2 regions of the Streptomyces sp. NPDC005374 genome follow, and region 2 is predicted to be linked to the other one. Evidence: riboswitches for the same ligand, from Rfam matches in the RefSeq annotation. Region 2 holds a riboswitch; the other holds the start of a gene.
What was found. Region 2 has a riboswitch for cobalamin ahead of ACFYRX_RS36090 (cobalamin biosynthesis protein). Riboswitches for the same ligand answer to the same signal wherever they lie in the genome.

Region 1: it holds a riboswitch for cobalamin, as region 2 does, so the genes downstream of both, ACFYRX_RS27175 (prenyltransferase/squalene oxidase repeat-containing protein) here and ACFYRX_RS36090 (cobalamin biosynthesis protein) in region 2, are expected to answer to the same signal.

What each region holds. Positions count from the first base shown of each region.
Region 1 covers NZ_JBIAKA010000011.1:48,530-55,986, forward strand. Annotated here, with positions in the region: gene ACFYRX_RS27170 (MBL fold metallo-hydrolase) at 158-1,183, shown strand; cobalamin riboswitch at 1,413-1,552, shown strand; gene ACFYRX_RS27175 (prenyltransferase/squalene oxidase repeat-containing protein) at 1,667-2,863, shown strand; gene ACFYRX_RS27180 (SCO2322 family protein) at 2,896-3,504, shown strand; gene ACFYRX_RS27185 (CbiQ family ECF transporter T component) at 3,494-4,609, shown strand; gene ACFYRX_RS27190 (ABC transporter ATP-binding protein) at 4,606-6,342, shown strand; gene ACFYRX_RS27195 (ECF transporter S component) at 6,339-7,166, shown strand; gene ACFYRX_RS27200 (transglycosylase SLT domain-containing protein) at 7,452-7,457, shown strand, end outside.
Region 2 covers NZ_JBIAKA010000017.1:239,277-246,733, forward strand. Annotated here, with positions in the region: gene cobN (cobaltochelatase subunit CobN) at 1-2,452, opposite strand, end outside; gene ACFYRX_RS36085 (cobyric acid synthase) at 2,449-3,960, opposite strand; gene ACFYRX_RS36090 (cobalamin biosynthesis protein) at 3,957-4,898, opposite strand; cobalamin riboswitch at 4,996-5,131, opposite strand; gene ACFYRX_RS36095 (hypothetical protein) at 5,435-5,656, opposite strand; gene ACFYRX_RS36100 (anion permease) at 5,688-6,947, opposite strand; gene ACFYRX_RS36105 (lysozyme) at 7,101-7,457, opposite strand, start outside.

The DNA.
Region 1 (7,457 bases), on a different contig from region 2:
TGACGATCCATCAGATACGGAACTGATACCAGTTCCAGTCGGAGGAGTCCACGGCCCGCGCACCACGGCTGTTGGTGACCTCGGGCTCCCATCGAAACCTGTTCTAGTTATAGTGTCCGGAACGCGGGGATGCGGGGAAGCGGGGATTGGGGAGCCCATGGCGCAGGTGCACGACCACGGCGGCGGTGTCCGGTCCGTCCAGGTCCCCATCCCCGACAACCCCCTCGGCCACACGCTCGTGTACGTCGTCGACACCGACCGCGGGCCGGTGCTGGTCGACACCGGCTGGGACGACCCGGCGTCCTGGGACACCCTCGCCGAGGGGCTGACCGCGTGCGGGACCGACGTCGGCGAGATCCACGGCGTGGTCATCACCCACCACCACCCCGACCACCACGGTCTGTCGGGCGCGGTGCGGGAGGCCTCCGGCGCCTGGATCGCCATGCACGCGGCGGACTCCGCGATCGTGCGCCGGACCCGGGAGACCCGTGCCGAGCGCTGGTACACCTATATGACGGCCAAGTTGGAGGCGGCGGGCGCCCCCGAGGAGCACGTGGCTCCCCTGCGCACCGCCCGTCGCCGTGAACTCCCCGGCTTCTCCCCCGCGTTGCCCGACCGCGAGATCGTCCCCGGTGAACTCCTCGACCTCCCGGGTCGCAGGCTCCGCGCGATCTGGACCCCGGGGCACACACCCGGCCATGTCTGCCTGCACCTGGAGGAGGATCACCCGGCCCAACTCCCGGGCCACGGCCGCCTGTTCTCCGGCGACCATCTGCTCCCCGAGATCACCCCGCACATCGGCCTGTACGAGGACCCCGACGACACCACCGTCACCGACCCCCTCGGCGACTACCTCGACTCCCTGGAACGCGTCGGCCGCCTCGCCCCCGCCGAGGTGCTCCCCGCCCACCAGCACGCCTTCACCGACGCGGCCGCCCGGGTACGGGAGTTGCTCGCCCACCACGAGGAACGCCTCACCGACCTGCACTCCCTCCTCGCCAAGCCCCTCACCCCCTGGCAGCTCGCCGAGCGCATGGAGTGGAACCGGCCCTGGGAGCAGATCCCGTACGGATCGAGGACCATCGCGGTCTCGGAGGCCGAGGCACATCTGCGGCGGCTGGTGAAACTGGGCCGGGCGGAGGCGGTGACGGGGAGCGAACCGGTGACGTACGTGGCTGTTTAGGCGACGTGCGCGCAGCGCCGGCATCAGGGGCGCGGGGAACTGCGCGACCAGCCACAGCGGCGCCGCAGTCCGACGACTTCCCGATCCGGCACCCCCGTCCGCCGCCGTCGAGGCCCTCGCTCCCCACGCCGCTCCCAACACCCGGCACCCGGCACCCCGCACCCGGCGTCGAGTTCGCCGAATCGGGCAGGCGTCGCGCCATGGCCGCACAGGCGGCTCTCAGCGGCCTCCCTACGGGCGAGTAGAGTGGCCGGGTCGTCATCACACCCGTACAGGGGGAAGCCGGTGCAAATCCGGCGCTGACCCGCAACCGTAAACCGCCTTCCACCCGCGGTGAGCCGGACTGCCCCGCACGGTTCGTGACCGGCTCACGTGCACCGGCAACCGGCCGGTGCGCGGCACCGTCGAGGTATACGGAGCCGAGCCGCCCGGGGGTCCTCCCGTGCTGTCCGGCTCCTTCCGTGAGAAGGGCATCCGCCGATCATGCACGTCCGCCGCAGCGCCGCGGTCCTGGCCGCCACCGTCGTGATCGGCACGGCCGCGCCCGCCGTCGCCGCCTCCCCGTCCCCGGTACCGGTCCCGTCCGGGTTGTACGGCAGCACCGATCCCACCTACGACGGGGTCTGGCGCCAGTCCCTCGCCCTGATCGCCCTGCACCGGGTGGGTGTCGGGCCCGCCGCCGCGGCCGTCGGCTGGCTGGCCGGGCAGCAGTGCGCGAGCGGGGCGTTCGCGGCCTACCGCGCCGATCCGGCCAAGGCCTGCGACGCCAAGGTCATGGTCGACACCAACAGCACCGCCGCCGCCGTCCAGGCCCTGTCCGCGCTCGGCGGGCACGACCCCGCGGTCAGCAAGGCGGTGACCTGGCTGAAGTCCGTCCAGAACAAGGACGGCGGCTGGGGCTACACGCCTGGCGGGGCCAGCGACGCCAACTCGACGTCCGTCGTCATCGGCGCGCTGAACGCCACCGGTGCCGACCCCGCCGAGGTCCTCAAGGACGGCAAGTCGCCCTACGAGGCCCTGCTGAAGCTGTCCCTGCCGTGCGCCGACGGGGGCGCCTTCGCCTACCAGCCCGACAAGAAGGGCCGGCTCACGGCCAACGCGGACGCCACGGCGGCGGCCGTCGTCGGTGCGCTGGGCCTGGGCATGGCCTCGGCGAAGCCCGGCACCGCGACGGACCTCACCTGCGCCGACGCGGCCCGTCCCACCCCGGAGCAGGCGGCGGCCAACGGCGCGGCGTACCTGGCGAGGACGGTCGCGAAGGAGGGCTACCTGAAGTCCGTCCTCCCCGGCGCCGAGGACCAGCCCGACTACGGCAACACGGCCGACGCGGTCGTGGCGCTGGCCGCGCGGGGCGGGACCGCGGCGGCCGCGGGACCGCTGCACTGGCTGGAGCGGAACTCCGCGAAGTGGGCCGAGCAGAGCGGCCCGGCGGCCTACGCCCAGTTGATCCTCGCCGCGCGGGTCGGTGGCGCCGACCCCCGCGACTTCGGCGGCACGGACCTGGTGAAGCAACTGACCGCGACGGGACCGACACCGGCGCCGGCGCCGACGCCCACGCCGGCCGCCAAGTCGCAGGACGACTCCGGCACGTCCGTCTGGTGGATGGTCGGCGCGGGTCTCGCCGCCGGGGCCGGCATCGGCTTCCTCCTCAGCAACCGCAACAAGAGGAAGCAGCCGTGACCCGCCGGGGACCGGCGGTAGGACCCCTCCTCGTGGGACTGCTCCTCCTGGTGGGACTCCTCCTGTCGGTCACGACCCCGGCCCACGCCGCCGGCTACCGCTACTGGTCCTTCTGGGACCGCACCGGCCCGACCTGGACCTACGCCACGCAGGGCCCGTCGACCTCGGTTCCCTCCGACGGAGACGTCCAGGGCTTCCGCTTCGCGGTGAGCGCGGACTCGGGTGATGTCCGAAAGCCCCGCGGGACGGCGTCGTTCACGGCGATCTGCGCGGACACACCGGCTAGGGACGGCCGTAAACGCGTGGCGCTGGTCATCGACTTCGGGACGGCTTCGGACGCCCCCTCCGGCGAGACGCCCCCGGCGGGCCGCACGGAGTGCGCGGTGGTCCCCCGGGAGGCGACGACGGCGGAGGCCTTGGCGGCGGTGGCCAAACCCCTCCGTTACGGCTCCGACGCGCTGCTGTGCGCGATCGCGGCGTATCCGGAGGCCGGGTGCGGGGACCAGGTGACGGGGAAGGGGAAGGGGCCGGCCCGGTCGGACGGGGGCCCGTCCGTTGGCTTGTTCGCGGGCCTGGCGGCGATCGCCGTACTGGGAGCGGCGGCGGTGTGGCAGACGAGGCGGCGCAGGAATGCCGCCTAGCCCAACCGCTCAGCCGGCGTCCCCGCACCCCGTTCAGCCCGCGTCCCTGCACCCCGGGGCCTGGTGGCTCTGGTCCCTCTCCCTCGGCATCGCGGCCACCCGCACCACCAACCCCCTCCTGCTGACCCTCCTGATCGTCACCTCCGCGTACGTGGTGGCGACCTGCCGCCGCCGGACCCCCTGGTCCCACTCCTACGCCGCCTTCGTCAAGCTCGCCCTCGCCGTCCTCCTCGTCCGTCTTCTCTTCGCGATCACCCTCGGCTCCCCGATCCCGGGCACCCATGTGCTCGTCACGCTCCCCCAACTCCCGCTGCCCGACTGGGCCCAGGGCATCCGCCTCGGCGGCCGGGTCACCGCGGAGTCCCTCGTGTTCGCCCTCTACGACGGCCTGAAACTGGCCACCCTCCTGATCTGCGTAGGCGCGGCGAACGCCCTCGCCAACCCGCACCGCCTCCTCAAGTCCCTCCCCGGCGCCCTCTACGAACTCGGCGTCGCGGTGGTCGTGGCGCTCACCTTCGCCCCTCACCTCATCGCCGACGTCCAGCGTCTGCGCGCCGCCCGCCGTCTGCGCGGCCGCCCCGACTCCGGTGTGCGGGGCCTTCTCCAGGTCGGACTCCCGGTCCTGGAGGGCGCGTTGGAACGCTCGGTCGCCCTCGCCGCGGCCATGGACGCCCGTGGCTACGGCCGTACGGCACAGGTTCCGCCCCGAGTACGCCGTACGACGACCGCCCTCACACTCGGCGGCCTGCTCGGCGTCTGCGCGGGAACGTACGGCCTGCTCACCGCCGAGGGCGGCACGTACGGCATCCCCGTCCTCCTCGCCGGCCTCGCCGCCGCTCTCGCGGGTCTGCGGCTGGGCGGTCGCCGTACTCCGCGCACCCGTTACCGCCCGGACCGCTGGAACCTCCGTTCCTTCCTGATCGCAGGGTCCGGCGTGGCCGTGGCGGCGGCGATGTTCCTCGCGGGCGTCACCGATCCGGCGGCCCTGCATCCCGGCGTGGTTCCTCTGGTCGCCCCCACCCTCCCCGTCCGGCCCGCCGCAGCCGTCCTCCTCGGTCTGCTGCCGGCGTTCCTCGCCCCCGCCCCCAAGGAGCCGTCGTCGTGATCCGCTTCGAGGACGTCTCCGTGACGTACGACGGCGCTGCCGAACCCACCGTGCGGGACGTCGACTTCGAGGTGCCGGAAGGTGAACTGGTCCTGCTCGTGGGCCCCTCAGGTGTCGGCAAGTCCACGATCCTCGGCGCGGTGAGCGGGCTCGTCCCGCACTTCACCGGCGGCACCCTGCGCGGGCGGGTCACGGTGGCCGGCCGCGACACCCGTACCCACAAGCCCCGCGAACTGGCCGACGTGGTGGGGACGGTGGGCCAGGACCCCCTGTCCCACTTCGTGACGGACACCGTGGAGGACGAACTCGCCTACGGCATGGAGTCGTTGGGCGTACCGCCGACGGTGATGCGCCGCCGGGTGGAGGAGACCCTGGACCTCCTGGGCCTGGCCCCGCTCCGCGACCGCCCCCTGGCCACCCTCTCCGGCGGCCAGCAACAGCGTGTGGCGATCGGCTCGGTCCTCACCCCGCACCCCGAGGTCCTGGTCCTGGACGAACCGACGTCGGCCCTGGACCCCGCGGCGGCCGAGGAGGTCCTGGCGGTCCTCCAACGCCTCGTCCACGATCTCGGCACCACGGTCCTCATGGCCGAACACCGCCTGGAACGCGTCATCCAGTACGCCGACCAGGTCGCCCTCCTGCCCGCCCACGGGGAACCACCGGTGCTCGGCACCCCGGCCGAGATGATGGCCGTGTCCCCGGTGTATCCGCCGGTGGTGGACCTGGGACGGCTGGCGGGCTGGGCCCCGCTGCCACTGACGGTGCGGGACGCGCGCCGCAGGGCGGGGGAACTGCGGGAGCGACTCGCCACCCGCGTGCCGACAGGCAACGTACCCGCGGCCGCCGACGGCGAGGCAGCCCCACAGGGGCCACCCGCACCCGACCACGAAACCCTCACGGGTGGTGCGGGTGGGAACAAAAACCCGGCCGAAGGCCGGTTCCGCCGACCCCGCCGCCCCAAGCCGCCCGCACCCACCACCTCCCACCTCGCCGAGGCCCGCACCCTCTCCGTCCGCCGAGCCCGCGTCCAAGCCCTGAACCACATCGACCTCACCATCCGCCCCGGCGAGATCATCGCCCTCATGGGCCGCAACGGCGCCGGGAAATCCACCCTTCTCAACACCCTGGTCGGCCTCGTGGAACCCTCCGCCGGAACAGTCCGGGTCGGCGGCGCCCAGCCACACCGCACCACCCCCCGCGACCTGGTGAAACGCGTCGGACTCGTCCCCCAGGAACCCCGCGACCTCCTGTACGCCGACACGGTCGCCGCCGAATGCAGGGCCGCCGACACCGACGCCGACGCGCCGAGCGGCACCTGCCGCGCGCTGGTCGACGACCTGCTCCCCGGAGTGACCAACGAGACCCACCCCCGGGACCTCTCCGAAGGGCAGCGCCTCGCCCTCGCCCTCGCGGTGGTCCTGACCGCGCGTCCGCCCCTCCTGCTCCTCGACGAACCGACCCGTGGCCTGGACTACGCGGCGAAGGCCCGCCTGGTCGCCCTGCTGCGGGACCTCGCCGCCACCGGTCACGCGATCATGCTGGCCACCCACGACGTGGAACTGGCCGCCGAGCTCGCCCACCGGGTGATCCTGCTGGCCGAGGGAGAGGTGATCGCCGACGGCCCGGCGGCAGAGGTGCTCACGTCCTCCCCCTCGTTCGCCCCGCAGGTCAGCAAAGTCCTGGCCCCGCAGCGGTGGCTCACGGTCGCCCAGGTGAGGGAGTCCCTGGCATGACGCACGCCCCTGGCACGACCCGGGCCGTCCGTCTCGGCCCCCGCTCCCTCATCACCCTCGCCCTCGTCAGCGCCGTGGGAGTCGTCGCCTTCGGCTGGCCCTTCCTCGCCCCGCCCACCTCCCAGGTCGGCACCCACACCCAGGACGCCCCCTGGCTCTTCGCCGGCCTGCTCGTGCTGCTCGTCGCGGTGGTCGCCGCGGCGATCGCGGAGTCCGGCCTGGGCCCCAAGGCGGTGGCGATGCTCGGCGTGCTCGCTGCGACCGGTGCCGCACTCAGGCCGATCGGCGCCGGTACCGCCGGGATCGAGCCGATGTTCTTCCTGATGGTGCTCAGCGGCCGGGTTCTCGGCCCGGGTTTCGGTTTCGTGCTCGGCAACGTCACGATGTTCGCGTCGGCCCTGCTCACGGGCGGGGTGGGCCCGTGGATGCCGTTCCAGATGCTGGCGATGGGCTGGTTCACGATGGGCGCCGGGCTGCTGCCGGGCCCGGATCGCGTGAGGGGACGCGCCGAGGTCCGCCTCCTCGCGACCTACGGCTTCCTCGCCGCCTTCGCCTACGGCACCGCGATGAACATGGCCGGCTGGCCCTTCATGGGCGCCCTCGCCTCGAACATCGCCTTCGACCCGGATGCCGGGGTCCCCGCGAATCTGGCCCGCTTCGTCACGTACTGCCTGGCCACGTCCCTGGGCTGGGATCTCGGCCGGGCCCTGGTCACCGTCGTCCTGACGCTCACCCTCGGCCCGGTCCTCCTCAGGGCGCTGCGCCGGGCCACCCGCCGTGCGGCCTTCGAGGCCCAGGTCACATTCGAGGCGCCCGAGCGGTGAAGCACCCCACATGACCCAGCTCACCTACTAACGGGAACAGTAGGAACATTTCAGACATAACATCCCAGTCGCACCCCTTCTGACCTGCACTTTGAGAGCCGGGTCACACGGTCGACCTTTCCCGGCGATTCGACCACAACTAGTAAAAGGGGTCATTGCGGACGCTCTCCGAGCCTGTTTCTCTGGATCACGTCGCACGGCGCCGACAAGCCCACGGGCCTCGGCGCCGCCGCATGTCCCCCGGGACTGCGAGCGACGCCCCTGTCCCCGAAGAAAAGGTTCTCCGTGTCC
Region 2 (7,457 bases):
CGAGCCCACGGGTCGGCGAACCGGAAGGACCCGCCGGGACGAAGCCGCCGTTCAGGGCCTTCAGGATGTGGTCGATCTCGTCCGTCGTGCGCGCGAGCCGGGGTACGACCTCGTCGCAGGCGAACTCCAACACCGCGACGGCGTCGGGGAGTTCGGTGCCGAGGACGTCACGGACGAGGGGCGCGGCCGCCGCCGTGTCCCAGGAGAGGTCCTCCATCCGCTCCGCCAGGCGCCGGCACAGCTGCTCCAGCAGGTCGATCGCGTCGGCGGCCGAACGGGACGGGCCCTCGACGAGGTCGGACAGCTCGACCGGGACCTTCACCGGAGCGCCCGGCTCGGCGAGCAACTCCTTCTCCACGAGCCCGTAATGGGCCGCGAGGCAGGCCCTGAGCCCCGGCAGGGCGTTGGCCTGACCGCCCCACACCTGCGAGGCCCGCAACACGGCGAGCACGAGGTTGACCCGTGGCTCACCCACCGGACCACCGCCGAGGATGTGCAGCCCGTCACGGATCTGCACGTCCTTGATCTCGCACAGATAGCCGTCGATGTGCATGACGAACTCGTCGAACGCCGTGTCGTCCGGCTGCTCGTCGACATGCAGGTCGTGATGGAGCTCGGCCGCCTTCACCAGCGTCCAGATCTGCGCCCGGACGGCCGGGGCCTTGGCCGGGTCCAGATCGGAGACGAGCGCGTACTCGTCCAGCAGCTGCTCCAGCTTGGCCAGGTCGCCGTACGTGTCGGCACGCGCCATCGGCGGCACCAGGTGGTCGACGACGGTGGCGTGCCCGCGCCGCTTGGCCTGGGTGCCCTCACCGGGGTCGTTGACGATGAAGGGGTAGATCAACGGCAGCTCACCGAGCACCGCGTCCGGCGCACAACTCCCGCTGAGACCAAGGCCCTTGCCCGGCAGCCACTCCATCGTGCCGTGCTTGCCCATGTGGACGACGGCGTCGGCACCGAAAGAGTTCTCCAGCCACCTGTACGCGGCCATGTAGTGGTGCGACGGCGGCATGTCCGGGTCGTGGTAGATCGCGATCGGGTTCTCCCCGAAACCGCGCGGCGGCTGGATCATCACGACGACATTCCCGAACTGCAGCGAGGCCAGCACGATGTCGTCCCCGTCGACGTACAGCGAGCCCGGCGGTTCGCCCCACGCCTCCAGCATGGCGTCCCGCAGCTTCGGGTCGAGCGTGTCGAACCACGCCCGGTAGTCGGCGAGCGGCACCCGCGCGGGCGCCGACGCCAGCTGGTCCTCGGTCAGCCACTCGACATCGTGACCGCCGGCCTCGATGAGCCGGTGGATCAACTCGTCGCCGCCTGAAGGGTATTCGGTGAGCGAGTACCCGGCGTCCCGAAGCGAGTCGAGGACCCGCACCGCCGAAGCGGGCGTGTCGAGACCCACCGCGTTGCCGACCCGCGAGTGCTTGGTCGGATACGCGGTGAAGACCAGCGCGAGCTTCTTCTCCGCGTTCGGCTTGTACTTCAACCGCGCGTGCCGCACGGCGATCCCGGCGACCCGCGCGGCCCGCTCCGGGTCCGCCACGTACACCGGGACGTCGTCGGGTCCCTGCTCCTTGAAGGAGAACGGCACGGTGATGAGCCGCCCGTCGAACTCCGGGATCGCGACCTGCATCGCCGCGTCCATGGGGGAGAGGGCCGCGTCGGACCCGTCCCACTGGGCCCTCGACGACGTCAGGCAGAGCCCTTGCAGCACCGGCACGTCGAGGTCGGCCAGCGCGCCGATGTCCCAGGCCTCCTCGTCCCCGCCGGCCGAGGCCTGCGAGGCGTGGGTGCCGCCGGCGGCGAGGACGGTGGCGACGAGGCAGTCGGCCTTGGCCAGCAGCTCGTAGAACTCGGCGTCGGCCCCGCGCAGTGAACCGCAGTACACGGGAAGGGCGTTGGCGCCGCGCGCCTCGATCGCCTCGCACAGGGTGTCCACGAAGGCGGTGTTGCCGCTGAGTTCATGGGCCCGGTAGAAGAGCACGCCGATGGTCGCACGGCCCTCCTCGAAGGCGTACGAGCCGTGGACGCCGTACTCCGGCATCTTCCGCGGCTCGACGAACCCCTCGCCCGTCAGCAGCACGGTGTCGGAAAGGAACCGGGCGAGTTCGGTGAGGTTGTCCGGCCCGCCCTCGACGAGGTACTTCAGCGCCTCGGCCACAACACCGGCGGGCACCGACGAGTCCGCCATCAACTCGGCGTCCGGGACGGCCTCCCCGCCCAGCAGCACGGTAGGGATGCCCGAGGACCGCAGGGCGGCCAGCCCGTCCTCCCAGGCCCGCTTGCCGCCGAGCAGCCGTACGACGGCGATGTCCGCGCCGTCGAGGAGCGCGGGCAGTTCGTCCGTGACGTCGACGCGCGTCGGGTTGCCGATCCGGTACCCGGCATCCGAGGCGGCCCGGGCCGCCAGCAGATCCGTGTCGGCGGTCGACAACAACAACACTGTGCTCATGCGGGCGCTCCCGGTGGAATGAAAGGCAGTCCTTGCGGCGCACCGGACTCGATGAGCCGCCACAGCGCGTCCGTGTCCGCGTGCTGTTCGATCAGGTCGCCGAGCCGGTCGAGCTGCTCCTCGCGCAGCGCGGCGAACGAGGTGTCGGGGGCCGGCACGAACCGGCGGCCCGCGGCGGCCGCCACCTCCCGCAGGAACGCCCGCCGGAACCCGTCCGACTCCAGCGAACCGTGCCAGTGCGTGCCCCAGGTCTGGCCGACGCGGCAGCCGTCGAGGAAGGCTTCTCCGCCGCTGACGTCGGCGACCCCGTGATGGATCTCGTACCCCTCGACGTGCTCGCCGAGGGCCTCGCCCACCGGCCGGGTGAGGGTCTTCTCGCGGGCGAACCGCACCCGCACGGGCAGGACTCCGAGCCCCTCGACATGCCCCTGACGGCTCTCGACCTCGTCCTCGATGTGCTCGCCGAGGATCTGGAACCCGCCGCAGATGCCGAGGACGGGCCGCTGCTCGGCGACCCTGCGGCCGATGGCCTCCGCGAGCCCCCGCTCCCGCAGCCACTTCAGCGCGCGGACGGTCCCCCGGGTCCCCGGGATCACGACGAGGTCGGCGTCCGCCAACTCCTCCGCCCGGTCCACGAACCGCACCACGACGCCGGGTTCGGCGGCCAGGGCGTCCACGTCGGTGAAGTTGGACATCAGGGGAACGGCACAGACGGCGACACGCAGGACGTCCTCCCCGACGGGCGGAGCGGTGTTCGACTCCCGGACCGTGCCCCGCAGCGAGACCCGCAGCCCGTCCTCCTCGTCGATCCCGAGCCCGTGTTGGAAGGGCAGCACACCGTAGGTACGGCGCCCGGTGAGCCCGTGGAGCATGTCGAGCCCGGGTTCGAGCAGCGAGACGTCACCCCGGAACTTGTTGACGAGGAACCCGGCGATCAGCGCCTGGTCCTCGGGGGAGAGCAGCGCGACGGTCCCGAAGAAGGAGGCGAAGACCCCGCCCCGGTCGATGTCCCCGACGACCAGCACGGGCAGCCCGGCGTTGCGGGCGATGCCCATGTTGACGATGTCGGTGCGCCGCAGATTGATCTCGGCCGGACTCCCGGCCCCCTCACAGATCACCGCGTCATACGTGCCCCGCAACTCGGCGAGACAGTCGAGCACCGTCCCGAGAAGCTGCTGCTGCCGCCCGCCGTGATACCCCCGGGCACTCAACTCGCCCACGGGCTTCCCGAGCAGCACGACCTGACTGCTCTGCTCGCCACCCGGCTTGAGCAGCACGGGGTTCATGAGCGCGGTCGGCTCGACCCGGCAGGCCTGCGCCTGCATGGCCTGGGCCCGCCCGATCTCGGCCCCCTCCCTCGTCACGAACGAGTTGAGGGACATGTTCTGCGCCTTGAAGGGCGCGACCTTCACTCCCTGCCGCACCAGCCACCGGCAGATCCCGGCGGTGACGACACTCTTGCCGGCGTCGGAGGTGGTACCGGCGACCAGCAGCCCCCCACCGCTCATGCCCCACGTCCCTTCACGGCGATCCGCGCGACGACACCGACGCCGAGCGCCAGCAGCCCCACACGCCGCGAGAGCCGCGCGGCGCGCTCGATGTCGGCGGTGGCGACAGCGCGCCCTCCCTGATTCAGCACGGGCCGATGCTCGACCCGCCCCGCGTACGACAGCGTCCCCCCGAGCCGCACACCCAGGGCCCCCGCGAACGAGGCCTCCACAGGACCGGCGTTGGGACTCGGATGTCTGCGCGCGTCCTGGCGCCAAGCCCGCACGGCACCCCGTGGACTGTCCCCGGCGACAGCGGCGAGCACGGCGGTGAGCCGCGCCCCGGGCCACCCGGCGAGGTCGTCGAACCGGGCGGCGGCCCACCCGAACCGCCGGTACCGGGGCGACTTGTGCCCCACCATGGCGTCCAGCGTGTTCACGGCCCGGAACCCGAGCAGCCCCGGCACCCCGCCGACGGCCCCCCACACGAGGGCGCCCACGACGGCGTCGGAGGTGTTCTCGGCCACGGACTCCACCACGGCCCGCGCGATCCCGTCGGCGTCGAGGGCCTGCGGATCCCGCCCGCACAGATGCGGCAGCCGGTCCCGGGCCGCCTCGACATCCCCCGCCTCCAACGCCCGCCCGATGACCCGGGCCTCCCGCACGAGTGAAGTCCCGCCCACAACGGCCCAGGTGGCAGCACCGGTGAGCACGACGGAAGCGGTACGGGACGGACGTACGACATGTTCCGCGACGGCACCCAGCGCCATCGCGCCGCCCACACACACGGCGGTGTGCAGCGCGCCCCACCCGCGGTGGTCCCGCCACAGCACCCGTTCCACGGCCCCGGCCGCGCGCCCGAACACGGCGACCGGATGTCCCCGGCGCGGATCACCGAGCAGCAGATCCCCGACAAGTCCGGCGGCGGCGCCGTACGCGAAGACGCGATCGGCACGCATCGGGTCAGCCGGCCGTGGGGTCGGCAAGCGAGCGGGTGCGGTACCTCGAAGGGCAGGCGGGCATCGCGATATGTCCTCACTCAGGGTGTCCACGCCCTGGTTCGACGAGACCGACGGCGAGAGTTCCTGGCTCCCGGGGCTACCTACCCCGGTCACAGTGGCGGGACCGCGCCGGACTTGAACCGGCTTCCTCTGCTGCCGTCGTACATGGCTCCGGCAGTCCACCACGCACCCGAACGGCAGTCAACTTGCTGTTGACCTGCGGCGGGAGAGTGTGCAGAACCCCACACCACCGGCCGGGGAGACGGTGGACCCGCAGCACACGGACGGCCGGGGGGGGTCTGGCCCCGCCGTTCCCGTCAGCCCCCGGCCGGCAGCGAGACGGGGGGGCCGGGCCCGCGCCGGGCGGGGGCGGGCACGCCCCCCCGCCGCCCCCCCCCCGGGGGGGGCGCGGGGCCCCCCCCCCCCCGGGGGGGGGGGGGCCCCCCCCCCGCCCCCCCCCCCCCCCCCCCCCGGCCGTCGAACGATCGGTGCCGTCAGGCCACGATCAGGGAGATGCCGTACGCCACCGCCGCCGCGCACGCGGCGAAGCAGACGTACGCGCCGGTGACCGCGAGGGTCGCCGAGTCGCCCTGGGCCGTGGCCCTCTCCTGACGGGAGAGGCCCATGATGCCGAGGGTGAAGAGGGCCACGAGGCCCACGGTGACCACGAGGCTGACGCCGAAGACGGAGCCGAGCGCTTCCCAGTCGATCTTCATGGTGAGGCTTCCTTAGCGCTGGGGTGCGGACTCAGACGGCGGCCGGCGGGGCGGCCGGCTCCGTGGTGACGGGGGTGGAGATCGCGGCGGCGGTCGGGGCCGGGATCGTGGCCGTGAGGTCCTCGGTCACCGTGCCCACGGGCGGCGGGGTCACGGCGGCGATCGCCGTGGTCACCACGCCGGCCGGCTCGTCGGAGTCGATGACGTTCGACGCGTCCACGACCTCGCGCCGCGAGATCTTCCAGATGGCCGCGCTGGAGGCGACGAGGAAGACCGCCACAGCCGCCGTACCCCAGTCGCCGAGGTTGGTGACCGACTCGGCCAGGGCGCCCACCAGGGCCGCCGCCGGGAGCGTCAGGCCCCAGGCGACGAACATGCGGGTGGCCGTGGACCAGCGGACGACGCCGCCCTTGCGGCCGAGGCCCGCGCCCATCACCGAACCGGAGACGGAGTGCGTGGTGGAGAGGGAGAAGCCGAGGTGGGAGGAGGCCAGGATGACGGTGGCCGCGCTGGTCTGGGCGGCGAAGCCCTGCTGCGGCTGGAGGTCGGTCAGGCCCTTGCCCATGGTGCGGATGATGCGCCAGCCGCCGAGGTAGGTGCCGAGCGCGATGGCGAGGCCCGCCGACAGGATGACCCAGGTGGGCGGGTCGGAGTCGGGAGCGACGACGCCGCCGGCGACCAGGGCGAGGGTGATGATGCCCATGGTCTTCTGCGCGTCGTTCGTGCCGTGGGCGAGTGAGACCAGGCCGGCCGAGGCGATCTGCCCGGTGCGGTAGCCCTTCGCGGCGGCCTTGCCGTCGGCCTTCTTGCCCAGGGTGTAGGAGAGGCGGGTGGCCAGCATGGCGGCGACGCCCGCGACGATGGGAGCCGCGACCGCCGGGATGAGGACCTTGGTGACGAGCGCGTCACCGTGGACCGCGCCCATGCCCGCCGAGGCGATGGTGGCGCCGATCAGACCGCCCATCAGGGCGTGCGAGGAACTGGAGGGCAGGCCCACCAGCCAGGTCAGCAGGTTCCAGAGGATCGCGCCGACCAGGGCGGCGAAGATGACCTCGGGACGGATGCCGGTCTCGTCGACGAGACCCTTGGAGATCGTGTTGGCGACCTCCACCGAGAGGAAAGCGCCCACAAGGTTCAGCACGGCGGACATGGCCACCGCGACCTTGGGCTTGAGTGCACCGGTCGAGATGGTGGTGGCCATCGCGTTGGCGGTGTCATGAAAACCGTTCGTGAAATCGAACGCGAGTGCGGTTACCACCACAATCGCGAGGATCAGCGAGAAGTTTTCCATTTACCCAGGCAATCGTTCGAAGTCATTGGTCGGTTGAACGTAAGTAACCTGGGTGAACGGAAGATGAACTGAGCAGGGCCGCGCGGTGACCGGAGTGGGCGTCTCTTGCTACGTCGTACGCCCCGGACCCCATGCGCCCCATGTGCCTCAGGGCTACGACCCCCGGGCGAACTTCTTCAGCCGGCTCGCGGACCCGTTGAAGAGATTCTGATCACCCGGCAGGCCGCCCTTGTTGTCGTACTGCCAGAACGTCCAGAACGACCATCCGACAGGCAGGGCACCCGCGTCCGCCGAGCGGTAGCGGGCCACCCACAGCGCGTGGTTCGAGGCGAAGGCGCCGCTGCCGCCCGTGCAGGTGTTCCACCAGTGGGCGGTCGTGTAGATCACCGGACGGCGGCCGGTGAGCCGCTTCACCTCGTCACTGAACGACGCGATCCAGCCGACCATCCTCGCCCGGCTCATGCCGTAGCACTTGCGCTTCTTGTCGTACGGGTTGTATTCGATGTCGAG